One region of the Pseudomonas oryzihabitans genome, then DNA from elsewhere that is predicted to be linked to it. Evidence: riboswitches for the same ligand, from Rfam matches in the RefSeq annotation. Region 1 holds a riboswitch; each other region holds the start of a gene.

Region 1 (9,918 bases):
GGGTCGATGGCATTCAGGCACAGCGCCAGTTTCAGGTCGTCCGCGCCGACCACGGCGGCCAGGGGGAAGACGGGAACGGTCATTTCAGGCTTCATCCATATCCATCAGTAGCTGTTCGAGGGCTTCACGGTAGTCGCCTGGCTCCTGCCAGAGGCCGCGCTGCTGGGCTTCCAGCAGGCGTTCGGTCATGTCGCGCAGGGCTTCGGGGTTGTGGCGCTCGACGAAGTCGCGGGTATCGGCGTCCAGCAGATAGGCATCGGCCAGTTGCCGATAGTGGTGGTCCTCCACCAGTTCGGTGGTGGCGCCAAAACCGAACAGATAGTCCACGGTGGCAGCCATCTCGAAAGCGCCCTTGTAGCCATGGCGTTTCATGCCGGCGATCCATTTGGGATTGGCCGCTCGCGAACGCACGACCCGGCCCAGTTCTTCCTTGAGAGTGCGGATGCGTGGCAGGTCGGCCTGGGCATGGTCGCCGAAGTAGCTGGCGCGGCGCTGGCCGCTCAGGGTTTCGGCAGCCGCCAGCATGCCACCCTGGAACTGGTAGTAGTCGTTGGAATCGAGCAGGTCGTGCTCGCGATTGTCCTGATTCTGCAGCACCGCCTGCAGGCGGCCCAGACGCCGGGAGAAGTCGTCGCGCGCAGCAGTGCCCTCGTCCTCGGCACCATAGGCATAGCCGCCCCAGTTGAGATAAGCGGTAGCCAGCTCGCTGCGGTCCTGCCATTGGCGCTCCTCGACTGCACCCTGGACACCGGCGCCATAGGCCCCAGGCTGGGCGCCGAAGATGCGCCAGCCCGCCTGACGCCGGGCCTGGTCGGCCTCGATGCCGGCCGCTTCCAGCGCCGCCCGCTCCCGCCGCACCTGGGCAGCCAGGGGATTGAGGTCGTCCGGTTCGTCCAGCGCGGCGACCGCCTGGATCGCGGCATCGAACAACCGTACCAGGCCACCGAAGGCATCGCGGAAGAAGCCGGAGATACGCAGGGTGACATCCACTCGCGGTCGATCCAGCAGTGACAGTGGCAGGATCTCGAAGTCTTCGACCCGGGCGCTGCCGGTCTGCCACACCGGGCGCACGCCGAGCAGCGCCATGGCCTGGGCGATGTCATCGCCGCCGGTTCTCATGGTCGCCGTCCCCCAGACGGAAAGGCCCAGCTGGCGCAGGTGATCGCCCTCCTCCTGTAGATGGCGCTCCAGCAGCAGGTTGCCCGACTGCCAGCCAAGTCGCCAGGCCGTCATGCTTGGCAGGTTGCGCACGTCCACGGAGAAGAAATTGCGCCCGGTGGGCAGCACGTCCAGTCGGCCGCGACTCGGCGCCCCACTGGGCCCGGCCGGGACGAAGCGACCGCCTAGAGCGGCCAGCAGGCCGGCGATTTCCGCAGGGCCACAGCCATCCAGGGCCGGTGCCACCTGGGCGACCAGCTGCTCCAGCACCGGGCGGGTCGCCGGCAGGTCGGCCAATGCCAAGGGCAGTGGTTCGCCATCCACCATCGCGGCGACCAGGGCGAGCGCGAGCACCTCAAGACGCTCGCGGGTGTCGCCCCGGGTGCGCCAGGGTTCCGCGGAAAGCGCGGCAAGGCACGCCGGACGGTCGCCCTGCCAGGGCTCGCCAAGATCGGCGGCCAGAGGATCGAACGCCAGCTGCAGATCCTTGGCCAGGGCGCGCAGCAGGCTGGCGTTGCCGCCCTGGGCGTCGCCGCGAGGAATGCGCAGCAGGGCCACCAGGGTGTCGCGGCGCAGCTGGCCGGTCGGGGATTCGCCGAACACGTGCAGGCCATCGCGGATCTGGGATTCCTTGAGGTCGCAGAGATAGGCATCCAGCTGGGGCAGCCAGCTGTCGGGGTCATCGGTAATGACCAGGCCCAACTCGCGGTCCAGGGCAGTCTCGCGCACCAGCTGCAGGATCTCGGCGCGCAGCTCGGTGGCCCGGCGCAGATCCAGCAGGCTGGCGTCATAGTATTCGTCGGCCAGGCGCTCCAGGTCGCGCAGCGGGCCGTAGCTCTCGGCCCGGGTCAGCGGCGGCATCAGGTGATCGATGATCACCGCCTGGGTACGACGCTTGGCCTGAGCACCCTCGCCCGGATCGTTGACGATGAAGGGATAGACGTTGGGCAGCGGCCCGAGGATGGCGTCCGGCCAACACTCCTGCGACATGCCCACGCCCTTGCCCGGCAGCCACTCCAGGTTGCCGTGCTTGCCCAGGTGGACCACCGCCTGCGCCCCATAGGCCTCGCGCAGCCAGAAGTAGAAGGCCAGGTAGCCGTGGGGCGGGACCAGCGACGGGTCGTGATAGACCGCAGCGGGATCGACGTCATAGCCGCGGGCCGGCTGGATGCCGACGAAGGTCAGGCCGAAGCGCACCCCGGCCACCATCAGCCGGCCACGCCGCTGCATGGGATCGGCCTCGGGCGGCCCCCAGCGCTCGGTCACCGCCTCCTGCAGGCTTGGCGGCAACTGGGCGAACAACGCCTGGTAGTCATCCAGCGCCAGGCTCTGCAAGGCTGGGCGCAGATCGCGTAGGGCACTGTCGTTGGTGACGCCACCGAGCAGGCGCTCGATCAGGGCAGTACCGCTCTCCGGCAGATTGGCCACCGGATAGCCGGCCGCCTGCAAGGCCTCCAGCACCTTGAGGGCAGCCGCCGGGGTATCCAGGCCTACGCCGTTGCCGATACGACCATCGCGGGTCGGATAATTGGCCAGGATCAGGGCGATGCGCTTGTCCGCCGCCGGGCGCCGCGCCAACTCGACCCAGTTGCGCGCCAGGCGGGCAACGAAGGCCATGCGCTCCTCGTCGGCCTGGTAGTTGACCACGTCGCTCTGGCTGCGCTCGCAGCGCCAGGCCAGACCCTTGAAACTGATCGGCCGGGTGATGATGCGCCCATCCAGCTCTGGCAGGGCGATGTGCATGGCCAGGTCGCGGGCGCCCAGGCCCTGGGGATTCTCCAGCCAGCGCTCGCGGTTGTCCTGGGCACAGATGGCCTGGAGCACCGGCACCGGTCGGCGGAAAGGTGCCAGGTTAGGCCGCTCCGGACTGGATTGGGCGAAGCCGGTGGTATTGAGGATCAGCGCGGTACCGGTCTCATCCAGCAGCCGCTCCACTTCCGTCAGGCAAGCGGATTCCTTGAGACTGGCCACGGCGATGGGCAGCGGATTCAGTCCCTGGGCCTGCAGTTGCTGGCAGAAGATATCAACGAAGGCCGTGTTGGCCGACTGCAGATGGGTGCGATAGAACAATAGCGCCGCCGTCGGCCAATCCGGCTGCCAGCGTTGGCGCCAGCCGTCGAGGCCAAGGCCTTCGGGCTGGTACACCGCCACGCGCGGCAATTCTCGTGGCGCCTCGTGGGTGTAGCTGGCACCCAGGCATTCGGCGGCCAGGCAATGGAGAAAATCCCGGGCATTCGTCAGACCGCCCTGGCGCAGATAGCGCCACAGTCGCTCGGCCAGCTCGGGCGCGACCGTACCCAGGGCCATCAGCTCCGGATCAGGGCGATCACAACCCGGTACCGCGATCAGGGTCAGACCCCGTGCGGCCAGCTCGGTGAGGCGTTCCATGCCATAGCGCCAATACCCCTGGCCGCCGTGCAGGGAGATGAACACCACCCGCGCCTGGCTCAGCACCTCCTCGACATAAAGATCCACCGAGGCGTGGTTCTGCAGCTGCATGGGGTTGGCCAGGCGCAGGCTGGGATAGCCGTCATCCAGGGTGCGGGTGGCCTCGGCCAGGAGCGCCAGGTGCGAGTCGCCACTGCAGAGGACAACGATTTCACCCGGCGTCTGCGCCAGGTGGGCAATGCCGTCATCCGGGACAAAACCGCCCGGCTGGGTACGCAGCAGATGCATCTAGGTTCAGGCCACCGCAGCGCGCAGCTGAGCGGTGATCGCCGCCTGGTCCAGCTCCTGGCCGATCAGCACCAGTTGGGTGCGACGGGGTTCCGCCGCCTGCCAGGCACGGTCGAAATGCTTGTCGAAACGGGTGCCGACTCCCTGTACCAGCAGGCGCAGCGGCTTGCCGGCAATGGCGGCGAAGCCCTTCACCCGCAGCACGCCATGGCGCTTGACCACCTCGGTCAGGGCCGCCAGCAGGGTCGCTTCGGCGACTTCGGGCAATTCGACACCAAAGGAGTCGAATTCGTCATGATCATGGTCTTCATGCCCCTCGAGGTCGTGGTGGGTCGGACGGCTGTCGATATGGGCCTCGGACTCGGCCTGCAGCCCCAGCAGCACCGACAACGGCAGCACGCCGCGACTGGCTTCCACCACCTTGACCGCCGGCGGCAATTCCTCGGTCACCTCGGCGCGGACCCGGGCCAGCGCCTCGGCATCCAGGCCGTCGGCCTTGTTGAGGATCACCAGGTCGGCACTGGCCAGCTGGTCTTCGAACAGCTCATGCAGCGGCGACTCGTGGTCCAGGTTGGGATCCTGGCGGCGCTGAACGTCCACCTGCTCGGGGTGGGCGGCGAAGGTGCCGGCAGCCACGGCCGGACTGTCGACCACGGTGATCACCGCGTCCACGGTGCAGGCGTTGCGGATCTCCGGCCACTGGAAGGCCTGCACCAGCGGCTTGGGCAAGGCCAGGCCGCTGGTCTCGATGAGGATGTGGTCGATGTCGCCACGACGCGCCACCAGCTCCTTCATGACCGGGAAGAACTCTTCCTGCACGGTGCAGCAGAGGCAGCCGTTGGCCAGTTCGAAGACCCGACCCTGGGCTTCTTCTTCGGTGCAACCGATGCTGCACTGACGGAGGATCTCCCCGTCGATGCCCAGTTCGCCGAATTCATTGACGATCACCGCGATGCGGCGGCCTTCGGCATGGTCGAGCATGTGGCGCAACAGGGTGGTCTTGCCGGAGCCGAGGAAGCCGGTGACGATGGTGACGGGGGTCTTGGCCAGGGTTTTCATGGGCTGCCCTTAGGTGAAATGCGAGAAAAGGCGGGCAGGCATGCCGGACGCTCGCACGCTGGCGAGGCCCTGGTGGCAGCCCGGATCACCCCGCCCGGTTGCGTATGGAAAACTAGCGAGGCAGGTCTCCTGGCTCACGGCGCCCGACTCCGGCCTTCCCGCGTGAGCAGTGGCCTTAGAGCTTGTTCATGATTTCGCGAGCTAGAGTCGAGCAAGGCGAAGATACTTAAGGAAGCGGATCGGACTCGCGCTCGAGTTTACGAATGGTAAATGAGCATTCCGAAAGCATCTTCAACGCAGTTGACCGACGCGCAGCACATTATGAACAGGCTCTGTGGAGAGGCTGAAGATGCCGCTTACAGTTGCGGGGGCAGCCGCGGTGTCGCACCGCGTTCCCTTTCAAGCTCTTGCGGACAAGAGCACCTCGAAGCCCGACAGGCTACGAGTGCCCCGCCGGGGTGTCAATCGAACAGGCTTGACCGTCGGACGACCCGCGTGGTCTGCTCGACCCTGCTTCAGGTGTCGCGACTCCGCCATGGGTCGCGGTGAAACGGGAAGCCGGTCCAAGTCCGGCACTGCCCCCGCAACGGTAGACGAGCGCAGGATCACGATGCCACCCGGCCGGCAAGCTTGGGGAAGGCGATCCTGGTAGTCGTACGGGAATGCGATCTTGAGCGAGCCCGCGCACGGCAAGACGAAACCTTCGTAGCAAGCGTCATTTACAGGGTGTAGATGAGTCTTGCGGAGAAGGATTCGACAACGCCGGGCCGAGCGCAGCCAGCCCGCCCCCACAAGACCCTCGTGAGTCCGGAGACCGGCCTGTCGCCTTCAAGCAACCCGCGGTGGGCGGTCGTGCTGGACGGCGGCTGCCTACCGGCCCGCTGCCTAGGCGCGTCCCTGCCGCTTCGACTCCGAGGCCTCGTCATGACCGCTGCCCGCTCCACCACCGCCCTGCCCCAGACCAGTACCCGCACCCAACGCCTGACGGCCACCCTGCTCGCCTGCCTGTTTGGCCTGGGCCTGGTGTTCCTGGCCGGCTTTTCCCATGTCGAGGCCCTGCACAACGGCGCCCACGACACCCGCCACAGCGAAGGCTTCCCCTGCCACTAAGAGGAGATCGGCATGTTTCAGCGTATCGCCTTCAGTGCCGGCGTGGCCGGCCTGCTCGCCGCCCTTCTGCTGAGCGTCCTGCAGAGCCTCTGGCTGACCCCGCTCATCCTTCAGGCGGAAACCTATGAGGTACAGGTCGAGGCACCGGTCATGACGGAGCATCATGAGCACGGCGCAGAAGCCTGGTCGCCGGAAGACGGCTGGCCACGCACCCTGGCCACCTTTGGCGGCAACCTGGTGGTGGCTGTGGGCTTCGGCCTGGTCCTGGCGGGCCTGTTCAATCTGCGCACACCGCACCGAACCTACCAGGGCCTGCTGTGGGGACTGGCTGGCTATGCCACCTTCTGCCTCGCGCCCAGCCTCGGCCTGCCACCGGAACTGCCAGGGACCGCCGCAGCCGACCTGACCCTAAGGCAAACCTGGTGGATCGGCACCGCTGGGGCCACCGCGTCCGCCCTCGCCCTGCTGGTCTTCGCCCGCCATCCCGGCTACAAGATCATCGCTCTGGGTCTGCTGGTATTGCCGCATGTGCTAGGTGCGCCCCAGCCCATCGAGCATTCCAGCCTGGCACCGCACGAGCTGCAGCGGCACTTCCAGATCGCCGTGCTGGCGAGCAATCTGCCATTCTGGTTGTTGCTGGGACTGGCCTGCAGTTGGCTGTTTCGCCGTCAGGGCGCGTCACACCCATGAAACGGGTCCTGGGCCTGGGCTGCCGGCGGGGCTGCTCGCTGGACGAACTCGCCGAACTGGCGCAGTCGGTGTTGCAGGAAGCCGAGTGCGAAATCACCGCCCTGACGGCCCTGGCCACGGTGGAAAGTCGACTGGAAGAAGGGGCCTTATGCGCCCTCGCCGAGCGCTGGCACCTGCCACTGCTCGGTTTCACGGCGGCGCAATTGGCTCAGCAGGTCGGCGTCCTTTCACCCAGCGCTGTCGCGCTGGAACACACCGGTAGCTCGAGCATTGCCGAGGCCGCGGCATTGAGGGCGGCTGGCGAAGGTGCCCGATTGCGCGTGAGCAAGCGCAAGAGCGCGGCCGCCACGGCGGCCCTGGCCTATTCCTGAGGCGCCACTTCGGCGTCGGCGCCACTGATCCGGGCGCGGACATGGATGGGGCTGAAGGCTTCGTGCTGGACCAGCTCCACCAGGGATTCCTTGACCAGTTCGAGGATGGCCATGAAGGTCACCACCACACCGAGACGGCCTTCTTCCTGGGTGAACAGGGCGACGAAGGGCACGAAGGCGCCGTCCTTGAGTCGCTCCAGCACCTGGCTCATCCGCTCGCGGGTAGATAGCACCTCACGAGTCACCTGATGGCTCTCGAAGAGATCCGCCCGGCGCAGTACCTCGCCCATGGCCAGCAGCAGCTCGCCCAGTTCGACCTCGGGCAACAGTTTGCGCGCACGCGCCTCGGGCGCCGGCAAAGTGGGTACCACGAAGTTACGCCCCTCGCGCGGCAGGTCGTCGAGATCCTCGGCGGCCTTCTTGAAGCGTTCGTACTCCTGCAGCCGGCGAATCAGTTCGGCGCGCGGATCCTCATCCTCGGCTTCCAGGCCTTCGGCCCGGGGCAACAGCATGCGCGACTTGATCTCCGCCAGCATGGCCGCCATCAGCAGGTACTCGGCGGCCAGTTCCAGCTGCACCGCCTTCATCAACTCGACATAGCTCATGTACTGCCGGGTGATCTCGGCGACGGGGATGTCGAGGATGTCGATGTTCTGCTTGCGGATCAGATAGAGCAGCAGGTCCAGCGGCCCTTCGAAGGCTTCGAGAAAGACCTCCAGCGCATCCGGCGGGATATAGAGGTCCTGGGGCAGCTCGGTGAAGGCCTCGCCATACACCAGCGCCAGGCGTAGCTGCTCGGGTTCGAGCAGCTGGGGATCCAGGGCCTCGCTCATGCTTCGATCATGAAGGGCGTGGGATCACCGGCACCGACACGGATCACCTCGGGCTCGTCGTCGGCCAGGCTGATGACGGTGGACGGCTGCAAGCCACCGGGTCCGCCTTCGATCACCAGGTCGACGAAGTGGTCGAGGCGTTCGCGGATTTCCCAGGCATCGCCGAGGGCGTCCTCATCCCCGGGAAGAATCAGGCTCACGCTCATCAGCGGCTCGCCCAGTGCTTCCAGCAGCGCCAGGGTGATGGGATGCTGGGGCACCCGAACACCAATGGTGCGCCGCTTGGGATGCAGCAGCATCCGCGGCACCTCGCGGGTAGCGTTGAGGATGAAGGTATAGGGCCCGGGCGTATAGGCCTTGAGCAGGCGGAAAGCGCTGGTATCCACCTTGGCATAGATGCCGAGCTCCGAGAGATCGCAACACACCAGGGTGAAGTTGTGCTTGTCGTCGAGCTGGCGGATGCGGCGAATCCGCTCCACGGCGCTCTTCTCGCCGATTCGGCAGCCCAGCGCATAGGACGAATCGGTGGGATAGGCGATGACACCACCGGACTGGATGATTTCCACGGCCTGACGAATCAGCCGCGGCTGGGGATTCTGCGGATGAATCTCGATGAACTGGCTCATTGGGGTTCCCGATTCTGAGGGTACAGCGGTTGACTGAAGCGCGCCCAGAGGGGCGGCAGATCTTCGGGCAACGGACGGTACATGCCCAGGTCCGACCAATCGGCTGGCGCATGGAAATCGCTGCCCGCACTCACCATCAGACCAAATTCCCGCGCCAGAATTGCCAGGGTGCCGACCTGCTCGGCCGGCTGTATGCCGTTGACCACCTCGATGGCATGGCCGCCACCGGTGACGAATTCGCCGATCAGCTTCCGCAGCTTGGTGCGCGTGAAGCCATACGCCAGGGGGTGCGCCAGGCTGATCCAGGCCTTGGCGCCCTTCAGGGTGGCCAGGGTATCGGCCAGGGTCGGCCAGTGCTGCTTGACGTCACCGAGCTTGCCGCCGCCCAGCCACTTGCGAAAGGCATCGCCCCGGTCTTGGACAAGACCGGCCTGTACCAGGTATTCGGCGAAGTGCGGTCGCGCCGGCGCGTTGCGACTATCACCCAGCGCCAACTGCACCGCCCGAGCGCCTTCCAGAGTGCCGGGCATGCCCTTGGCCGCCAGCCGCCGGTCGATTTCCCGGGCACGCTCCCAGCGTCCTTCGTGCAAGGCTTCCAGGGCGGCGTTCAGCGCTGGGGCCTCGGGATCGAAGTTGTAGCCCAGCACATGCAAGGTCGCCCCGCCCCAGGTACAGGACATCTCGATCCCGGAGAGCAGGCGAAGACCCAGGCCATCCGCCGCCTCCAGCGCTTCGGCGTAACCGTCCAGGGTGTCATGATCGGTGATGGCCAGCAGCTGTACCCCGCGCTCATGGGCCCGTCTGACGACCTCGGCGGGCGCGAAGGCGCCGTCCGACGCAGTGGTATGACAGTGCAGGTCGATACGCATGGGCTTTCTCCTTCGGCTTCATCGGGTATTATGCCGCGATGCACTGCTATCGGCTGCGTTAATGAAACAATTCATCGACTTCATTCCCCTCCTGCTGTTCTTCCTGGTCTACAAGCTCGATCCGCGTCCGGTGGAATTCGCCGGGCACGCCTTCACCCTGGGCGGCATCTTCAGTGCCACCGCGGTGTTGATCATTGCCTCTCTGGTGGTCTACGGCGTGATCTACGCGACCCAGCGCCGGCTGGAGAAGAGCCAGTGGCTGACGCTGATCGCCTGCCTGGTATTTGGCGGCATGACCCTGGCGTTCCACAGCGAGACCTTTCTCAAGTGGAAGGCGCCGGTGGTGAACTGGCTGTTCGCCCTGGCCTTCCTCGGCAGTCAGTTCATCGGCGACAAACCGCTGATCCAGCGCATGCTGGGCCACGCGGTGCGCTTGCCCGCGCCGATCTGGACGCGCCTGAACATCGCCTGGATCATCTTTTTCATCGTCTGCGGCTGCGCGAATCTCTATGTGGCCTTCACCTAC
Region 2 (9,918 bases), 1.7 Mb from region 1:
GCATCGCCGGGCGTCTCGCCCAGCAGCAGGCTGGCCGCCGCCAGGCTGGTGGCGGTGGCGCAGCTGCCGGTGGTGAGGCCGGTGCGCAGGGGCGCGGGCTGTTCGGGGGTTTCGTCACGCATGGGGCTTGCGGCTGTGCAGCAGGGTGATGGGCAGCGCCGCGCGCCAGGTGTCGAAGGCGCCCAGCGGCTGGGCCTGGGCCACCTGCAGGCGGGTCAGGTCGCCGCCATGACGTTCGCGAAAGGCCACCAGGGCGGCTTCGGTCTGCAGGGTCACGGCATTGGCCAGCAGGCGGCCACCGGGTCGCAGGGCGGTCCAGCAGGCATCCAGGACCCCGGGCGCGGTGAGGCCGCCACCGATGAAGATGGCGTCCGGGGTCGCCAGGCCGGTCAGTGCCTCCGGTGCCTGACCGGCCACCAGCTGCAGCGCCGGCGCACCGAGGTGGTCGCGATTGTAGAGGATGTGTGCCTGGCGTCCGGCATCGGCCTCGACGGCCAGCGCCCGGCAGCTGGAATGGCTGCGCGCCCATTCGATGCCGATGGAGCCGCAGCCGGCGCCCACGTCCCACAGCAGTTCGCCGGGGCGGGGGGCCAGGCGCGCCAGGGTCACGGCGCGCACGTCGCGCTTGGTCAGCTGACCGTCGTGGCGATAGGCGTCGTCCGGCAGGCCCGGGGTGAGGGGCAGGCCGGCCTCACCGGTCTCGCTCAGGACTTCGATGGCCACCAGGTTGAGCGCCGCCGCCTCGGTCAGCGACCAGGCCTCGGCGCGGCCGGCGATGCGTCGCTCCAGCGGACCGCCCAGGTGCTCCAGCACCTGCAGCTGGCTGGCGCCAAAGCCCTGGTCCACCAGCAGGGCGGCCAGGGCGGCGGGGCTGTGGCCGTCGTTGCTCAAGACCAGCAGGCGCGCGCCGGGATGCAGGTGGCGCACCACCCCGGCCAGGGGCCGTGCCACCACCGACAGCAACGCGATCTCCTGCAGGGGCCAGCCCAGGCGCGCAGCGGCCAGGGAGTAGGAGGAGGGCGCTGGCAGCACCTGCAGTTCGTCGGCCGACAGTTGGCGCGAGAGGCTCGCGCCAACACCGAACAGCATGGGATCGCCACTCGCCAGCACGCAGACCGGGGTGCCGCGGCGGTCCAGCACGGGGGCGAGGGCGAAGGGTTGCGGCCAGGGCTCGCGGACGGCGCGGATGCAGGGTGGCAGCAGCGCCAGCTGGCGTGGACCGCCGATGACGACCTGCGCCTCCAATAGGGCGCGACGGGCGCTTTTGCCCAGGCCGGGGTAGCCGTCTTCGCCGATACCCACCACGGTCAGCCAGGGGATCATGAACAAACCTCATCGAACGTCAGCCGACCGGCCGTTTTCAAGGGGTCGGGCAAAGCGGGCATAATAGCCTCTTTCCCCGTCCAGCCCGACCTTCCGCCGTGAATCCTCCGTCTCCTTCCGCCCTCGTCCCGCGGCCTTCGGCCTGTCCGGGATTGCTGCGCATCGTGCCCGCCCGCGATGGCGGCCTGTGCCGGGTGAAGTTGCCGGGCGGACGCCTCACGGCGGTCCAGGCACGGGCCATCGCCGCGGCCAGCCAGCGCTGGGCGAGCGGTGTGCTGGAACTGACTAACCGCGCCAACCTGCAACTGCGTGGCGTGCGCCCGGACGGCGCCAACGCCCTGGTGGCCGCGCTGCAGGCGGCCGGTCTGGGCCCAAGCGATCCAGCCGCCGACGACGTGCGCAACGTGCTGCTCAGCCCCGCCGCGGGCCGCGATCCGCAGCAACGGAGGGACGTCCGTCCCCTGGCCGCCGAACTGCTCGCGCTGCTGGAAGGCGATCGCCGCCTGCATGGCCTGTCGCCCAAGTTCGCCCTGCAACTGGACGGCGGCGAGGCCCTGGCACGGCTCGACCATGCCCATGACGTCTGGCTGTCGGCCCACGCCGAAGGCTATCTCCTCGGTCTGGCCGGTACCCCGCTGGATGCGCCGCTGGGCCTGATCCCCACGGGGCGCGAGAGGGCGACGGTGGCAGCCCTGCTGCACCGTTTTCTCGACCTCGCCAGCGCTGAGCAGAGCCGCATGCGCCAGCTGCTGGCGCAGCTTCCAGTTGCGGAGCTGCTGGCTGGACTGGACCTGCTGCCAGCCCCGGCTACCCCTCGTTCGCCAGCGGCAACGGCGCGGCGCCTGGGCAGTCATCCGCAGCGCCAGGCGGGCCTCTGCTGGGTCGGTGCCCAGCCCGCCTTGGGGCGGCTGCCGACCATGACCCTGGCAGCGGTCGCCGAACTCGCCGAGCACCACGGCAATGGCGAACTGCACCTGACGCCCTGGCAGGGCCTGCTGCTACCCGATGTGCCGGTCGGCACGGCGCCGGACCTGCTCGCGGCCTTGGGCGCCCTGGATCTGGTCACCGACCCCGCCGCGCCCCTGGCCCGGCTGATCGCCTGTACCGGGAGCCAGGGCTGTGCCAAGGGGCAGGCCGATACCAAGGGCGACGCCCTGCGCCTGGCCGAGCGGCTGCCGGCAGGCGTGGAGGTACACCTGTCCGGCTGCCCGCGCAGTTGCGCCCTGGCCGGACAGGCCCCCCATACCCTGCTGGCCGTGGCCCCCGGCCGCTATGACCTCTTCGTGCGCGACGCCACCCAGCCCGGCCCGGGCTGGCGGCGCGCCACCCAACTATCCCTCGACGAGGCCGCCGCCTGGCTGGCCCGGAGTCCTAGTGATGCTTGAATACGAACGCGACGGCCAGGCGATCTATCGCCAATCCTTCGCCACCATCCGCGCCGAAGCCGATCTATCGGCCATCCCCGCTGACCTGGAAAAGCTCGCCGTGCGGGTGATCCACGCCTGCGGCATGGTCGACGTGGTCCAGGACCTGGCCTTTTCCCCGGGCGCCGGCGCGGCCGGTCGTGCGGCGCTGGCGGCTGGCGCGCCCATCCTCTGCGATGCGCGCATGGTCGCCGAGGGCGTCACCCGCACCCGGCTGCCGGCCGCCAATCAGGTGATCTGCACCCTGCATGACGAGGGCATCCGCGAGCTGGCCGTGGCCCAGGGCAACACCCGCTCGGCGGTGGCCCTGGAGCGCTGGCGGCCGCACCTGGCCGGCAGCGTGGTGGTGATCGGCAACGCCCCCACGGCGCTGTTCTATCTGCTGGAGATGCTCGACGCCGGGGCGCCCAAGCCGGCGCTGATCCTCGGCATGCCGGTGGGCTTCGTCGGCGCCATGGAGTCCAAGGACGCCCTGGCCGCCGACAGTCGCGGCGTGCCCTACGTCATCGTGCGCGGCCGCCGTGGCGGGAGCGCCATGGCCGCGGCAGCGGTCAATGCCCTGGCCACGGAGGTGGAGTGATGGCCGGCCGCCTGCTCGGCCTGGGCGTCGGCCCCGGCGATCCGGAACTCATCACCCTGAAGGCCCTGCGCCTCCTGCAGGGCGCGCCGGTGGTGGCCTATTTCGTCGCCAAGGCCAAGGCCAACGTGGGCCAGGGCGGCAATGCCTATGGCGTCATCGAGGGCTATCTGCTGGACGGCCAGCAGCGCCTGCCGCTGGTCTATCCGGTGACCACCGAGAAGCTGGCGCCGCCGCTGTCCTATGAGACGGTGATCGCCGACTTCTACGACACCGCCGCCGCCCAGGTGGCCGACCATCTGGACGCCGGTCGCGACGTGGCGGTGATCTGCGAGGGCGATCCCTTCTTCTACGGCTCCTACATGTACCTGCACGACCGCCTGGCCGAGCGCTACGAAGCCCAGGTGGTGCCGGGGGTCTGCTCCATGCTCGGCGGCGTGGCCATGCTCGGCCTGCCGCTGGTCTATCGCAACCAGACCCTCACGGTGCTCTCCGGGGTGCTCTCCGCCGAGGAGCTCAAGGCACGTCTCGCGAGCGCCGACGCCGCCGTGGTGATGAAGCTCGGGCGCAACTTCGAGAAGGTGCGCCAGGTGTTGCGCGACCTGGGCCTGGACGAGCGTGCCCGCTACATCGAACGCGCCACCATGGACAACCAGCGCATCGTGGCGCTGGATGAGGTCGACCCCATGGCCTCGCCGTATTTCTCGCTGGTGGTGGTACCGGGGGTGAAATGGAAGGGTTGAGCCCGGCCATCGTCATCCTCGGCCCTGGCGCCCTGGCCACTGCTCGCCGCCTGCAGGCTGGCCTGCCGGGCAGCCTGGTGCACGGCCTGGCCGGGCGGGTCGAGGGCGACGTGACCTACACCGCTTTCGGCGACCATCTGCGCGACCTCTATCGCCAGCAGCGGCCGCTGCTGGTGCTCTGCGCCGCCGGCATCGTCATCCGCAGCCTGGCGCCGCTGCTGGACGACAAGACCGCCGAGCCGCCGGTACTGGCGGTGGCCGAGGACGGCAGCGCCGTGGTGCCGCTGTTGGGCGGCCTGGCCGGTGCCAATCGCCTGGCCCGCCAGCTGGGTACCTTGCTGGACGTGGCCCCGGCCATCACCACCAGTGGTGAACTGAGATTCGGCACCTGCCTGCTCGATCCACCGGCCGGCTATGCCCTGGCCGACGTCGACGTGGCCAAGCACCGGGTGGCCGATCTGCTGGCCGGCGCCCCGGTACGCATCGAGGGCGAGGCGCCCTGGCTGGACGAGGTACCCCTGGCCCGTGACCCCGCTGCGCACCAGCGCATCCTGGTCTCGCCGCTGGCCAGTGCCGACGACCACACCCTGCTCATCCATCCCCGCGCCGTGCTGGTGGCGGTACGTGCCGATGCCACCGCTGCCGCCGTCACCGAACTGCTTGCCAGCACCGGCTATGCGCCAGGTGCCGTGGCGGTGCTGCTGGCGCGGGCGGAAGACATGGCCGCGCCCGGCCTGGTCGAGCTGAGCCAGGCGCTGGATGTGCCGTTGAGATTCGTCGACGCCAACACGCCGGACTTCGCCCTGACGACGGTGGAACGTGCCCAGGAGCGGGGCATCGCCCTGCACCTGCATGACCGGCCGCTGGAAGCCGAGGACCTTGGCCAGCGGCGTGGCCGCCTCAGCGTGGTGGGCCTCGGCCCCGGCGCGGCCGAGCTCATGGCACCGGTGGTGCGCCGCGCCCTGGACCAGGCCCAGGACGTACTCGGCTACGCGACCTACGTGCAGATGGCCGGCCCCTTGCGTCCGGATCAGTTGGCCCATGCCAGCGACAACCGTGAAGAATTGCAGCGTGCCCGCCATGCCTTCGAGCTGGCTGCCAGCGGGCGCCAGGTAGTCATGGTGTCGTCCGGCGATCCGGGTGTATTCGCCATGGCCGCCGCGGTACTGGAGGTGCTGGAAGGCGCCGATGACCCGCGCTGGGCGGCGGTGGAGCTGGAGATCCTGCCGGGCATCACCGCGGCCATGGCCAGCGCCGCCCTGGCCGGGGCGCCCCTGGGCCACGACTTCTGCCTGATCTCCCTGTCCGACAACCTCAAGCCCTGGGCGGTGATCGAGCAGCGCCTGCGCCAGGCCGCGGCAGCGGACCTGGCCATGGCCTTCTACAACCCCATCTCCAAGGCTCGCCCGCACCAGTTGGAGCGCGCGCTGGACGTGCTGCGCAGCTGCCGTTCGGCGACCACCCCGGTGATCCTCGGCCGTGATGTCGGCCGGCCCGGCGGGGGGCTCGAATACACCAGCCTCGGCGCCCTGCGCAGTGACATGGTGGATTCACGCACCCTGGTGATCCTCGGCTCCAGCCATACCCGGCGCTTTCCGCGGGCCGATGGCGGCGAATGGGTCTATACGCCGCGCTGGTACGATCCGGAATTGTTATAAAGTAACATTTAATGCTTGAATCCTGGTCGCCGCTGGCCCACCCTCGGCGACCCTTCCTATTCCCTGGCGGGAAGCCGGTGAGAGTCCGGCGCGGTCGCGCCACTGTGAGCTTCGAAAGAAGCGAGCCAGACCTCGCCAGGGAACATCCATCATCCACAAGGGACGCGTCATCCCAAGGAGAGTCCATGCTTCGCCGTCTTTCACCGCTGCTCGCCGCCGGCCTGTTGTCCGTTTCCGCCCTTAGCGCCCAGGCCGCCACGACCTATCCGCTGACCATCCACAACTGCGGCCGTGACCTGGTCTTCGAGCGCGCGCCCCAGCGCCTGGTCAGTCTGGGCCAGGCCAGTACCGAGTTGCTCTTGCGCCTGGGCGTGGGCTCGCGCCTGGTGGGTACCGGGGTCTGGTTCGGCGGCCTGCCGAAAGACCTGCAGGAGGAGGGCAAGGGCATTCCGCGCCTGGCCGACAACGCTCCCAGCTTCGAAGCCGTGGTCGGTACCCGGCCGGACCTGGTGGCGGCGCAGTACACCTATCACGTCGGACCCGGCGGCGAGGTGGCGGACTTCCCCCGCTTCGCCAAGCTGGGCATCGCCGCCTATGTGGCGCCCAGCGATTGCGAGGGCAAGGCGGTGACTGCTGATTCCAACAGCGACGGCAGCCGCAGCGCGCCCTTCGACATGAACCTGGTGACCCGCGAGGCCCGGGAACTGGCGGCCATTCTCGATGTGCAGCCGGCTGGCAAGCAGTTGGTTGCCGAGCTGGATCACCGCATCGCCGCCGCTGGCGAGCAGGCCAAGGCGGCCGGGGTCCAGGGGCGTTCGGTGCTGTTCTGGTTTTCCAGTCCGCGCCTGGAAGGCGATCCCTGGGTCGCTGGCAACCTGGGCGCACCGGCCTGGATCGCCCGGTCCCTGGGCCTGCGCAACGTGGTCGACAGCGCCGAGGAATGGCCAGCGGTGAGCTGGGAACGTATCGCCAGTCTGGACCCTGACTATATCGTCGTGGCGCGCATGGACCGCCGTCTCTATCCCGCCGATGACGTCGACAAGAAGCTGGCCTTCCTGCGCAGCGACCCCCTGACCCGCGAATTGCGCGCGGTGCGCGAGAACCACCTGCTGGTGGTGGACGCCCCGACCCTCAATCCCTCGCTGCGGGTGGTGGACAGCGTCGAGACTCTGGCCGCCGACCTGGCCAAGCCGCAACCATGAGCCTGCCCCTGGCAGCCGAAGGGGCCCGGCCCTGGCGCTGGCTGCTGGGCCTGGCCGCCGTGCTGGCGCTGGCGGCGAGCGTGGTGCTGGCCGCTTCCTTCGGCGAGATGCCCATCGCGCCTCTGACCAGCCTGCAGGCCATCGCCAACGGCCTAGGCCTGGGGCCCTATCCGGTGGAGCGTATCGTCCAGGGCATCGTCTGGGAGTACCGCCTCAGTCGTGCCCTGGTGGCGGCCTGCTGTGGCGCGGGCCTGGCGGTCTCCGGCGCCATTCTCCAGGCGCTGCTGCGCAACGCCCTGGCCGAACCCTATGTGCTGGGGCTGTCGGCAGGGGCCTCCACCGGCGCGGTGCTGGTAATGCTGCTGGGCGTCGGCGGCGGGGTGCTCGGGGTCTCGCTCGGCGCCTTTCTCGGCGCGGTGCTGGCCTTCGCCGTGGTGTTGCCGTTTCTGGGCGGCGGTGGCAGCACCCGCATCATCCTCGCCGGAGTGGCCGCTTCCCAGCTGTTCAATGCCCTGACCGCCTATATCGTCGCCACCGCAGCCAATGCCGAGCAGGCGCGCAGCGTGATGTTCTGGCTGCTCGGCAGCCTGGCCGGGGTGCGCTGGCCAGACGTCTGGCTGGCCGCCGGGGTGGTACTCGCCGGTCTGCTGGTGTGCCTGGCCTGTGCCCGAGCGCTGGATGCCTTCGCCTTTGGCGAGGACGCCGCCGCCAGCCTCGGGGTCGCTGTGGGGCCGCTGCGCCTGCTGCTGCTGGCGGTCACCGGCCTGATCACCGCCTGCCTGGTCAGCCTGGTGGGCGCGGTGGGCTTCGTCGGCCTGGTGATCCCCCATGTGGCACGCTTCCTGGTTGGTCCGGGGCATGGGCGCCTGCTGCCCACCTGCGCCCTGATCGGCGCCCTGTTCATGGTGCTGGCCGACATCGTCGCCCGTACCCTGGTGGCCAAGCAGACCCTGCCCATCGGCGTGGTCACCGCCCTGGTCGGCGCGCCGGCCTTCGCCTTCATCCTCTATCGCGCACGGGAGGTCCGATGAGTCTCGCCGCGCGCGACGTCGCCTGGAGCGCCGGCGGCCAGCCGATCCTCCGCGGGGTCACGCTGGCGGTACCGCCCGGTGGGGTGCTCGGGCTGCTCGGCCCCAACGGCTCGGGCAAGTCCAGCCTGCTGCGGCTGCTGGCCGGGCTGCGCCGGCCGGAGGAGGGCAGGGTCAGCCTCGACGAGACGCCCCTGCAGGACCTGCGCCGGCGCGACCTGGCGCGCCGGGTAGCCCTGGTGGAGCAGCAGGCCGGTACCGAAGCTGATCTCTCGGTAGCCGAGGTGGTGCGCCTGGGTCGTACGCCCCATCGGGGCCTGCTCGATGCCTGGAGCGCCCGCGATGCCGAAGTCTGCCAGCGGGCCCTGGCCCAGGTAGGCCTGGTCGACAAGGCTGCCCGCCGCTGGCACAGCCTCTCCGGCGGCGAACGCCAGCGTGCCCAGATCGCTCGCGCCCTGGCCCAGGAACCCAGCGAACTCCTGCTGGACGAACCCACCAACCACCTCGATATCCAACACCAGCTGGAGATCCTCGATCTGGTGCGCCGGCTGCCGGCCACCTGCGTGCTGGCGATCCACGACCTGAACCTCGCCGCGCTGTTCTGCGACCGCCTGGCGGTGCTCAGAGACGGCCAACTGGTGGCCGAAGGCGCGCCTGCCGAGGTGCTGACGGCCGAGTTGATCCAGCAGGTCTGGGGGGTAAGGGCGCAGGTGGCGCTGGACGGCCCCGATGATCGGCCGACGATCCGCTATCGACTGGCCTGACGGCGCCGTACCGGGCCGGCCCGTTCTTCGATCGCCTGCCGCAGTGCCGGGCGCCCGCCCAGCAGGAACACCAGTTCCGCGACGATGAACAGCGGGCCGATGGCCAGGCCGGCGATATCGTCGAGAAAGGCCGGCTTGCGTCCCTCGTAATGATGGCCGACGAACTGGATGGCCCAGCCGATCAGGAACAGACCCAGGCCCCAGCCGAGCCAGGCAGCGGTGGTCTGGACGGCCAGCGCGACACCCAGCCAAATGGCAAGACCGAGCAGGCCGCTCATCAGCAGCCCCAGCGGCCGATCCAGGCGCAGGTAGAAGATCGCCACCGCGCCAGCGACCGGCAGTGCAGGGGACAGTGGCCAGCCAGCGAGCGTGAATACGGGGCGGGACAGCAGGATGGCCACTGCCAGCACGATCAGCAGGATGCCGGGGAAGTGGCTGGCGATGTTGCGTGGATCGCGATGGTAGCTCGCGTATTGGCTGAGATGATCTTCCAGGGTTTTCATCGGCAGGCATCCAGGCGGCTGGCGTGAAGCCTCAGCATGCCTCTGGACGAGCGCTTTCGTCTGCGGGGGCGAGAAGAAATGCGATTGCGATAATCGCCCCCTCGCTCGATAATCGATCAAAAGCCTGCCGAGGACCGGTTCGATGGACGATAACCGCACCGCTCACGCCACGGGCCTGCCGCCGCTGGCCGCGCCGCCCATCATCGCCTCACCGGCAAAGCGCATCGAAGCCTTTACCGGCGACCCGAACTTCATGACCTCCCTGGCCCGCGGCCTCGCGGTCATCCATGCCTTCCAGGAACGCAAGCGCCAGCTGACCATCGCCCAGATCAGCCATCGCACCGAGATCCCTCGCGCCGCCGTGCGCCGCTGCCTGCACACCCTGATGAAGCTCGGCTACGTCACCACCGATGGGCGCACCTATTCGCTGCTGCCCAAGGTGCTGACCCTGGGGCACGCCTATCTGTCGTCCACGCCGCTGGCGGTCACCGCCCAGCCGGTACTCGATCGCTTGAGCGAGCAACTGCATGAAGCCTGCTCCATGGCCACCCTGGAGGGCGACGAGATCCTCTACATCGCCCGCTCGGCCACGCCGCAGCGGCTGATCTCGGTGGACCTCAGCGTGGGCAGTCGGCTGCCGGCCTATTGCACCTCCATGGGCCGCATCCTGCTCGCCGCCCTGGACGATGCCGCCCT
Region 3 (9,918 bases), 930 kb from region 1:
GGAAGCGGTTGATGATGAAGCCAGCGACGCGTGCCTGCTCGCTGGGTTCGAGCAGGTCCAGGGTGCCGACCAGATGGGCGAAGACACCGCCGCGATCGATGTCCGCCACCAGCAGCACCGGGCAGTCCACCGCCTCGGCGAAGCCCATGTTGGCGATGTCACCCTGGCGCAGGTTGATCTCGGCCGGTGAGCCGGCGCCTTCCACCAGCACCACCTCGAAGCGCTCGGCCAGCCGGGCATGAGAGGCCAGTACCGCTTCGCGGGCCACGGGCTTGTAGGCGTGATAGGCCTTGGCGTCCATGCTGGTGACGGCGCGGCCATGGATGATCACCTGGGCGCCGACGTCGGTATTGGGCTTGAGCAGCACGGGATTCATGTCGGTATGGGGCGCCAGACCACAGGCCTGGGCCTGGACCGCCTGGGCCCGGCCGATCTCGCCACCGTCAGCGGTCACCGCGCTGTTGAGCGCCATGTTCTGCGGTTTGAAGGGTACTACGCCTACACCCTGGCGATAGAGCCAGCGGCACAGGGCGGCCACCAGGGTGCTCTTACCGGCGTCGGACGTGGTGCCCTGCACCATCAGCGTACTCATAGGGGACTCCGGTAGTTGGCCAGCCCCTGGTCCAGGCGCTGCCAGCCGGACTCGTCGCCTGGCAGGCCGAATCTCAGGGCGCCAAGGTCGGGGAACAAGCGGGTAAAGATGGCCTGGCGCGCCAGGTGCTCGTGCAGGGCCGTGGCATCTGGGCGCTGCAGCAGCTGAAACAGGGCGCAGCCACCGCTAGGGTCGAGGGCGTGCCCGGCGAGCACCGCCGCCAGGCGCTCGCCGGCTTGCCGAAGCGCCTCACGCTGGCGCTCATGAGCCGCCTGGTCGACCAGCAGCTGCCGCGCAAGATGACGACTGGGCCCGTTGACCGTCCAGGGACCGAGATGCTCATCGAGCGGCGAAAGCAAGTCCGGCGCGGCGAGCACAAAGCCCAGGCGCATGCCGGCCAACCCGAAGAACTTGCCAAAGGAGCGCAGCACGATCAGCCCGGGCAGATCGCTGAAGGGCGCGAGACTCGCACCTGGCGTCGGGTCCATGAAGGCCTCGTCCACCACCAGCCAGCCGCCCCGCCTTTCGAGGCGGGCATGCCAGTCCAGCAGCCGCGCAGGTGAGAGGCGCTGCCCAGTAGGGTTGTTGGGGTTGACCACCACCAGTACGTCCACTTGGTCGAGCCCGGTCGCGATCTGCTCCTCGCTCCACGCCAGCACCTCGTGGCCGGCGCGACGCCAGGCCAGGGCATGCTCGGCATAACAGGGCGCCAGCACCCCGACTCGCGAAGGCGCGCGCAGGACGGGCAGCGCCTGGATGGCAGCCTGGGAACCAGCCACCGGCAACAGCGCGGACGCACGATAGTAGCTGCAGGCGGCGTCCACCAGGCCGTCATCGGGCTCGGGCAGGCGCGCCCAGGCACTGGCGGGAATCTCGGGCAATGGCCAGGGCCAAGGAGCCAGTCCGGTAGACAGGTCCAGCCAGTCGGCCAGGGGGATATCATAGGTGCGCGCCGCGCGCCGCAGTCGACCGCCGTGCTCAAGCAAGCAGCAGTCCTCCCAGGGCGATCAGCAAGGTCCACAGCCAGGCGCCGCGTCGTACCAGCTGGAGGGCACGGGTGATGGCCAGGAAGGTAGGGGCCGGACCGCGACCCAACAACGGACGCTCGTGCCATTCGCCGTGGTAGCGGGCGGCGCCGCCCAGGCTCACCCCCAGGGCACCGGCGCCGGCGGCCATCACCGGGCCGGCGTTGGGGCTGTCCCACAGCGGCGCCTGGGAGCGCCAGCTTTCGATGGCGCTCCAGAAGCGGCCAAGACCGGCATAGGTCAGGGCGACCAGACGCGCGGGAATATAGTTGAGGACATCGTCCAGGCGCGCCGCGGCCCAGCCGAAGCGCTCCAGGCGTGGGGTGCGATAGCCCCACATGGCGTCCAGGGTATTGGCCAGGCGATAGAGCACCACGCCCGGGGCACCGAGCAGGGCGAACCAGAACAACGCGGCGAAGACGGCGTCGCTGCCATTCTCCAGCACGGATTCGGTGGCGGCGCGGGCCACAGCGGTTTCGTCCAGCTCGTCTGTCTCCCGACTGACGAGGTAGCCGACCCGGCGCCGTGCTTCGGGCAGGTTGTTGCGCTGCAGGGCACGTGCCACCGGCTCGGCGTGCTCGCCCAGGCTACGTAGGCCCACCGCCAGATACAGCGCCAGAGGCTGGATGATCCAGGCCAGCCAGCCGATCTGGCAGAGCAAGGCGGTGAGCAGCACCCAGGGCAGCACGGCCAGGCTCCAGGCCATCACCCCATGACTGCGCCAGCCACGGCCACCGGGGTTGAAGCGCGCTTCGAGGCTGTCGGCGTAGCGGCCGAACAGCACCAGGGGATGGCCCCGACGGGGTTCGCCGAGCAGCAGGTCGAGCAGCATGCCGCCGACGACCGCGAAGGCCAGCATCATGGCTTCTGGCCCCAACGATTCTCGAAGACCAGTTCTTCCAGCGGGCGGCCCTGACGCCAGCCCTCCTCCTCCAGCATGGGTCGCGGATAGAAGGCTTCCACCGGCCCCAGGCAGAGGATGGCCGCTGGCTGGGACCCCTCGGGCATCTCCAGCAGGGTGCGCACCGCTTCCGGGTCGAACAGCGAGACCCAACCCATGCCCAGGCCTTCGCAACGCGCGGCCAGCCAGAGATTCTGGATGGCGCAGGAGAGCGAGGCCAGGTCCATCTCCGGCAGGGTACGGCGGCCGAAGATATGGGCTTCGCGCCCGTCCATCAGGGCAGCGACCAGCACCTCGGCGCAGTCGAGAATGCCCTGCACCTTGAGCTTCATGAAGTCATCGCTGCGCTCGCCGAGGGCTTCGGCGGTGGCGCAGCGCTCTTCCTCCACCAGCTCGTGCAGGCGCTGGCGCAAGACCGGATCGCTGATGCGCAGAAAGCGCCAGGGCTGCATCAGCCCGACGCTGGGGGCCTGGTGGGCGGCACCCAGCAGGCGGGCCAGTTGTTCGGGAGGCACCTCGCCACCGCAGAAATGGCGCATGTCGCGGCGCTCGGCGATGGCTCGGTAGACGGCGGCTTGTTCGGCAGGGGTATAGGGTGTCGTGGTCACGGCTTGAACATCGCGGCGGCCGCGGCGGGTGCCGACGGCATGTAGAAGTGAATATAGCTGGCGGTGAGGCGACCGTCTCGATAGACCGCCTCGGCCACCGCCTTACCATTGGGGCACAGACCCCGCGCCCAGGGTGCCTCGGGCGACTCCAACGCGGAATGATGATAGGTGTGGCCGCGCAAGGTGCCCTGCGCGAACTCCACCGACTGCAGGGCCAGGGCGGTCAGCCGGGCCTGCATCCGCGCGCTGCCCGGCAGGAGACCGAGCATGGCGGCGGACTCACCGGCCTTGTCGGTCAGCTCCTGGAGCAGATAGAGCATGCCACCGCACTCGGCAAGGATCGGCTTGCCGGCGGCGTGGTGGGCGCGAATGGCGGCGCGCATGCCAAGGTTGTTGGACAGCGCCTGCAGGTGCAGCTCGGGATAGCCGCCCGGTAGATAGAGGCTGTCCACCTCCGGCAGAGTCGAGTCGGCAAGCACGGAAAAGAATTGCAGCTCGGCGCCCAGGGCGCGCAGCAAGTCCAGGTTGGCCTGGTAGAGAAACGCCAGGGCCGCATCGCGGGCCACGCCAATGCGCACCCCGGCCAGCAGCGGTTCGACCGGCGTCGGCTCCGGCGCGGCGAAGGCCACTGGCGGCGGCAATTCGATGTCGGAGCTGGCGGCCAGGGCATCGGCCGCCATGTCCAAACGGCGATCCAGGTCGGTGACCTCGTCGGCCTGGATCAGCCCCAGGTGGCGACTGGGCAGCTCGATGCCGGCATCTCTTGGCAGGCTGCCAAAGAAGGTCATGCCCGCCGGCAGGCTGCCGCGGATCAGCTGCGTCTGCCGCGGGCTGCCACTGCGATTGGCCAGCACACCGGCGAACGGCAGGCTCGGCCGATAGTGGGCCAGGCCATAGGCCAGGGCACCAAAGGTCTGCGCCAGGCCCGCGGCGTCGATCACCCCCAGTACCGGTACGCCGAAGCGCTCGGCCAGGTCCGCCGCCGACGGCTGCCCGTCGAACAGCCCCATGACGCCTTCGATGAGGATGAGGTCCGCCTCCGCCGCCGCTTCCCACAACAGGCGCCGACTCTCGGCCTCGCCGATCATCCACAGATCGAGCTGGTAGACCGGGGCGCCACTGGCACGGGCGAGGATCATCGGATCGAGAAAATCCGGGCCGCACTTGAACACCCGCACCCGCCGCCCCTGGCGTGCATGCAACCGGGCCAGGGCGGCGGTGACGCTGGTCTTGCCCTGACCGGAGGCCGGGGCGGCGATCAGCAGCGCCGGGCAGTGCCGCGGTTCGCCTACCATTCGATGCCCTGCTGGGCGCGGACGCCGGCCTGGAAGGCATGCTTGACCAGACTCATGTCGGTCACGGTGTCGGCGGCTTCGATCAGGGCCGGCGGCGCGCCGCGGCCAGTCACCACCACATGCTGGTGCGCCGGACGCCCGGCGAGATCGGCCAGCACCTGGTCGACCTCCAGATAGCCATGCTTGAAGGCGATGTTGAGTTCGTCCAGCAGCACCAGGCCGATGGCCGGATCGCGCAAGAGCTCCACTGCCACCGCCCAGGCCGCGGCCGCCGACTGCAGGTCGCGGGCACGATCCTGGGTGTCCCAGGTGAAACCCTCGCCCATGACGTGGTAACGCACCTCGTCGGGGAAGCGCCTGAAGAAGAGTTGCTCGCCGGTGTCGCGGCGGCCCTTGATGAATTGCACCACGCCGACCTGCATGCCGTGGCCGAGGGCGCGTGCCGCCATGCCGAAGGCGGAGCTGCTCTTGCCCTTGCCGATGCCGGTGTGCACCAGCAGCAGGCCGCGTTCGTCCTGGGCGTCGGCGATCCGGGCGTCGATCACCGCCTTCTTGCGCACCATGCGCGCGCGATGGCGCTCGTCACGCTCGGGGCTGTTCGAATCAGGGGTGTCGGTCATGGCGGTTCTCCGGGTGCGGGCGCGACGGAGAAACGGGCAGAGACGCCGCCCGCGCAAGGCAGGTGGCGACGCCGCACGACGCCCTCCGCATCGCCGAGATGAACGCAAGCGTGGCCGGTCTCCGGGCTGGTGAGTCGATACCCTCGGGCACCCGCTGCGCCCCTTCCCGGCCGGGGCCAGTGGGTCTCGCGCAGCTGCTACTCAACTACCGTTGCGGGGGCAGCGCCGGCTCGACCGGCTTCCCTGTTTCACCCCGACTCAAACGGGGCACCACGTGCAAGGGCGCAGGGTACGGACTACCCGAGAGAGCGTCAATCGATCGCGCGGGCCGAACTCGGCGCCCGGCGGCCGGGTCCACCCTTAGCACCCCACTGCCAGGAGATACCTATGACCGAATCCTCCCTCGCCGCCTGCATCAAGGCCTGCCTCGACTGCGCGGCCGCGTGCGAAACCTGCGCCAGCGCCTGTCTGGGTGAAGCCAATCTGGACATGATGCGCGATTGCGTGCGCCTAGATCGTGACTGCGCCGACGCCTGCCGCCTGGCCGCCACCTTCATGCAGCGCGGCAGCGATCGCCTGGCCGAAGCCTGTGCCCTCTGCGTGGCGACCTGCCGCGCCTGCGCCGCCGAATGCGGCAAGCACAAGGCCGACCACTGCCAGGCTTGCGCCCAGGCCTGTGAAGCCTGCGCCGATGCCTGCGCAGCCATGGCCGCCTGAGCCCCTTACCGCGTTGATACCCGCCCGATCCGGTCCGGCCGCTGACGCAGCGCCGGATGCAGGGCGGTGCCTAGGCCCGGTGCGGTTGGCGGTAGCAGCCAGCCCTGCTCCAGTACCGGCAGCTCGGTGACCAGCTCACGATAGAAGCCCGCCAGATAGGCTCGCACCACTTCCTGAAAGATGGCATTGGCTGAGGCCAACCCCAGATGCAGCGAGGCCATCAGCACCACCGGTCCGGTGCAATCGTGCGGGGCGATGGGCTTCTGATAGGCCTCGGCCAAGGTGGCGATCTTGCGTGCCTCGCTCAACCCACCGCACCAGGACAGGTCCACCATCACATAGTCCAGCGCATCGGCCGCCAGCAGATCGCGGAAGGCACCGCGCATCGCTAGGGTCTCGCTGCCGCAGACCGGAATGCCCGCCAGTCGCCGGAAATCCGCTAACCCCTGAACGTGATCCATCTTGATCGGATCTTCCGCCCAGAAGATGTTGTAGTCCTTGAGTGCTCGGGCGATCTGCAGGGCGCAGGTCGGATTCCACAAGGAATGGAATTCGCACATTACCTCGATGCCATCGCCGACCGCCTCCCTGATGCGCGCAAAGGGCTCCAGACCCTGGCGCAAGTCGGTGCTGGACAGAAACTGGCCGCCACTGGCCAGGGCGAAGGCATCGAAGGGCCAGATCTTCATGGCGGCAAACCCTTCGTCCATCAGGCTCTGGGCCAGTTCGCCCGGGTTTTCCACTGCCGCCACCTGATCGTCGTAGCGACCGGCCACACGGGCCTCACCCTTGGCGATCAGCCGGCGCTGCTCACCACCGGTATTGAAGTTGGGACTGGCGCAGGTGTTGTAGGCGCGCATCCGCTCGTGGACCTGGCCACCCAGCAGCTGATGGATCGGCACACCCATAGCCTGGCCGAACAGGTCCCAGAGGGCGATGTCCAGCGCCGAAGCCGCTCGGGTTTCCACGCCGCTGCCGTTGAAGCCGAGATAGCCACGCAGCAGCGCCCGACTGTGGGCTTCGATCTGCAGGGGATCGCGACCCAACAGCAGTGGCGCGCAAAGCGAGTGGATCTGCGCCTCCACCGCTTCGGCGCCGCGAAAGGTCTCACCCAAACCGACCAGGCCACTGTCGGTGTGGATCTCCACCCAGAGCAGATTGGGCAGTTGCGTGAGCCTGGTGGTTTCGATGCGAGTGATGCGCATGGCGCCTCCTCTAGCGAGGTCCGCGGACCTGATTGAGCAGCGTTTCGCCCCGACGCAGGCGTTCGATGTTGGCGGCGATGAAGGCATAGCGGCGCGCGAACAGCCCGTGGGTCCAACCCGAGACATGCGGCGTGCAGACGGCATTGGGCAGTTCTTCGAAGCGATGCCGTGCGGGTGCCACGAGATCGCCTTCGCCACTGGGGTAGCGGTACCAGACGTCCAGGTACGCCTTGGCGATGCGCCGGTCGGCGAGCGCCTGATAGAGGGCGTCTTCTTCCACCACCGCCGCCCGTGCCAGGTTCAGCAGCACGGCCTCCGGCCGCATGGCGGCGAACTGGGCAGCGCCGAAACAGCCCCGGGTGGTCTCGTCCAGCGGACAGGCCAGCACTACGTAATCGGCCAGGCCCAGGGCTTCGTTCAGCGCCTCGGGCGCAAGTGCAGTATCGGCCCCGGCGGGCACCCGGCCGTCGCGGGCACTACGGGTGATGGCCAGGATGCGCATGCCGAAGGCCCGCGCCCGCTGCGCCACCGCCTGGCCGATCCTGCCAAAACCCAGGATCGCCAGGGTCCTGCCCTGCAACTCACCACGCGGCTGGCGCCCCAGATAGGCATGGGTCCAGCGCTCGCTGGCGAAGGCCGCCTGGGCCTCACCCAGGCGCACCTCATGATCCAGCAGGCAGGCCAGGGCGTATTCGGCCATGGGAATCTCGTGCTCGAAGACGTTGCAGACGCGACAGTCCGCTGCCAGCACCCCGAAATCGATGCCATCGAGGCCAGCGCCAGGTACCTGCAGCAGCCGTACCCTCGGTGCCTGCGTTGAACGCTGCAGACGCATGGCGACCAAGACATCGGCGCCCTCGATTCGCTCGTCCCAGGCGGCTGATTCGTGGGCTTCCCGCGGCAAGGTAATAAAGGTGGCCGGGCCGGCCAGGTCCCTGGCAAGCGCCTCCTGGTGCGTGGCGGCTTCACCAATCATCACGATCTTCATCCGGCTCCTCCCCTGCTGAGCGAAAATGGTACCGCTACCATTTCAATCACCCTAGCGCCCAGCAAGTCGTCTGACAACCGCCATCTGTCCTTAGGTGCTACCTCGCTCGATCCAATCGACACCCAGGTCGCGCTGCTGTGGCTCTCCATCACTACCCGCCAGACGGGCCAACAACAATTCCGCTGCCGTGTGCCCCAAGGCCGTGGCATCCACCCGTATCGTGGTCAAGGCAGGCAGGGTATGGGCCGCGAAGGCCATGTCGCCGAAACCGATCACCGCCACGTCGCCGGGCACCGCCAGCCCCTGTGCCAGGGCCTCGGTCAGCACGCCATGGGCCAGGGTGTCGGAGGTGCAGACCACCAGCAGCGGCCGCACCTTGGTTTGGGCGAGCAGCTGGCACAGGGCCTGGCGCCCCTGCTCCAGGCTGGGCAGGCCGGTGAATAGCGCCGGCGCCGTCTCGGCGATGCCGAGGGTGGCCAGGGCCCGACTCAGGGACAGACGTCGCCGGGTACCACGGGGGTCGTCCACCGCCACCTGGGCGACCTGGGCATAACCACCAGCGTTAGCCCGCTCGGCCAGCAGCGCGCCCACTGCCTCATGGTCAAACCCCACCCCCTGATCGATGGGCTCCGCGCTGAGATCCCAGGTCTCCACCACCGGCACGCCTGCCGCCTTTAGCCGGGCACGACTGGCCGGCGTGTGATCAACGCCGGTCAGGATCAGGCCATCCGGCCGTCGGCTGAGAATGGTCGCCAGCAGCGCCTCTTCATGCTCGGGATCGTGGCCAGTGACGCCCAGCAACACCTGATACCCGGCCTGAGCCAGTCGCTCGGCCACCGCCTGGTAGCTGTCGGCGAACAGCGGATTGGTCAGCATGGGCACCAGCACCGCCACCAATCGACTGCGATTGGTGGCCAAGGCCCCAGCCACCAGGTTGGGCATGTAGCCGCTTGCTGCTATGGCGGCCAGTACCCGTTCACGAGTGGCCGCCTTGACGCTTGCGGGCGCGTTCACCACCCGCGAGACGGTGATCGGTGCGACGCCGGCCAGGCTGGCCACGTCGCGAATGGTCACGCTACCGGAGCGGCTTCTCGTCTTGCCCGTCATCCTTCCACCCCTGCGCGCTCTGGTCGCAGCCAAAACCGTCATGCTAACCGCCCCTCCCGGCGGTCACCATTGGCATTACCGACCAACGCCAGGGATAATGCCTGCCCTTTCATCGATATCCAGGCCTTCGCCATGACCGATACCAACCAAGATCCCCGTTTGAGCCGCATGAAGCGTCGCCTGCGCAAGAAGCAGTACCTGGGCGAGTTCCAGGAGCTGGCCTTCGAAATCAAGGTGAGCTTCAAGAACGAACTCAGCGAAGACGATCTGGACACCTTCCTGGGTGACTTCATCGACTACGTCGAAGAGCGCAAGCTGGACTACATCGGCGGTTTCGACAACGCCTGGGTCGAAGGCACCATCATGGCCAACAAGCGCTACACCTCGCCCACCGAGGAAGACCGTACCGCCCTGCTGGACTGGCTCAAGGCCCGCGCCGAAGTCGGCGAAGCCAACGCCTCCGACCTGCATGACGCCTGGCACCACGACGGCGAAGTCTAAAAGAGGGTTCAAGGCTGCTGCGCGTGGCTGGCAGGCCTTGGACTAGCCTTTAGACAGCATTGCTGGATAGCTTGGCGCCCGTTGCGGTCGTAAAGGGGAATCCGTTGGAAACCAGGTCCTCATGACGACCCTTCTGCAAATCTCCGATACTCACTTCGGCACCGAGCAACCTGCCGTGGTCGCGGCCCTGGAAGCCCATGTCCGCGAACACGGCGCCGATGTCCTCATCCTCTCGGGGGACATCACCCAGCGCGCCCGGCGCGAGCAATTCGCCGCCGCCAAGGTATTCGTCGAACGCCTGGAAAGCTACGGCATCCCACGCACCCTGGTGATCCCGGGCAACCACGACCTGCCGCTGT

Evidence for each region. Region 1 has a riboswitch for cobalamin ahead of cobW (cobalamin biosynthesis protein CobW). Riboswitches for the same ligand answer to the same signal wherever they lie in the genome.
Region 2: linked by a shared signal. The riboswitch ahead of APT59_RS19345 (ABC transporter substrate-binding protein) and the one ahead of cobW (cobalamin biosynthesis protein CobW) in region 1 are both predicted to bind cobalamin.
Region 3: linked by a shared signal. The riboswitch ahead of cobO (cob(I)yrinic acid a,c-diamide adenosyltransferase) and the one ahead of cobW (cobalamin biosynthesis protein CobW) in region 1 are both predicted to bind cobalamin.

What each region holds. Positions count from the first base shown of each region.
Region 1 is NZ_CP013987.1:2,514,422-2,524,339, forward strand. Features, by position in the region: gene APT59_RS11660 (ATP-binding protein) at 1-83, opposite strand, end outside; gene cobN (cobaltochelatase subunit CobN) at 85-3,834, opposite strand; gene cobW (cobalamin biosynthesis protein CobW) at 3,841-4,893, opposite strand; cobalamin riboswitch at 4,995-5,335, opposite strand; cobalamin riboswitch at 5,394-5,731, shown strand; gene APT59_RS11675 (CbtB domain-containing protein) at 5,818-6,003, shown strand; gene APT59_RS11680 (CbtA family protein) at 6,016-6,693, shown strand; gene APT59_RS11685 (cobalamin biosynthesis protein) at 6,690-7,064, shown strand; gene APT59_RS11690 (segregation and condensation protein A) at 7,055-7,783, opposite strand; gene APT59_RS11695 (L-threonylcarbamoyladenylate synthase) at 7,894-8,523, opposite strand; gene APT59_RS11700 (PHP domain-containing protein) at 8,520-9,392, opposite strand; gene APT59_RS11705 (septation protein A) at 9,454-9,918, shown strand, end outside.
Region 2 is NZ_CP013987.1:4,249,035-4,258,952, reverse strand. Features, by position in the region: gene APT59_RS19375 (cobalt-precorrin-5B (C(1))-methyltransferase) at 1-122, opposite strand, end outside; gene APT59_RS19370 (bifunctional cobalt-precorrin-7 (C(5))-methyltransferase/cobalt-precorrin-6B (C(15))-methyltransferase) at 115-1,323, opposite strand; gene cobG (precorrin-3B synthase) at 1,422-2,708, shown strand; gene APT59_RS19360 (precorrin-8X methylmutase) at 2,701-3,327, shown strand; gene APT59_RS19355 (precorrin-2 C(20)-methyltransferase) at 3,327-4,067, shown strand; gene cobJ (precorrin-3B C(17)-methyltransferase) at 4,055-5,725, shown strand; cobalamin riboswitch at 5,732-5,880, shown strand; gene APT59_RS19345 (ABC transporter substrate-binding protein) at 5,911-6,927, shown strand; gene APT59_RS19340 (FecCD family ABC transporter permease) at 6,924-7,958, shown strand; gene APT59_RS19335 (ABC transporter ATP-binding protein) at 7,955-8,719, shown strand; gene APT59_RS19330 (DUF962 domain-containing protein) at 8,704-9,222, opposite strand; gene APT59_RS19325 (IclR family transcriptional regulator domain-containing protein) at 9,365-9,918, shown strand, end outside.
Region 3 is NZ_CP013987.1:1,582,518-1,592,435, reverse strand. Features, by position in the region: gene APT59_RS07140 (cobyric acid synthase) at 1-592, opposite strand, end outside; gene cobD (threonine-phosphate decarboxylase CobD) at 589-1,578, opposite strand; gene cbiB (adenosylcobinamide-phosphate synthase CbiB) at 1,571-2,479, opposite strand; gene bluB (5,6-dimethylbenzimidazole synthase) at 2,476-3,126, opposite strand; gene APT59_RS07120 (cobyrinate a,c-diamide synthase) at 3,123-4,421, opposite strand; gene cobO (cob(I)yrinic acid a,c-diamide adenosyltransferase) at 4,415-5,041, opposite strand; cobalamin riboswitch at 5,136-5,331, opposite strand; gene APT59_RS07110 (four-helix bundle copper-binding protein) at 5,429-5,758, shown strand; gene APT59_RS07105 (mandelate racemase/muconate lactonizing enzyme family protein) at 5,764-6,963, opposite strand; gene APT59_RS07100 (2-hydroxyacid dehydrogenase) at 6,974-7,951, opposite strand; gene APT59_RS07095 (LacI family DNA-binding transcriptional regulator) at 8,042-9,058, opposite strand; gene APT59_RS07090 (YggL family protein) at 9,191-9,559, shown strand; gene APT59_RS07085 (metallophosphoesterase family protein) at 9,681-9,918, shown strand, end outside.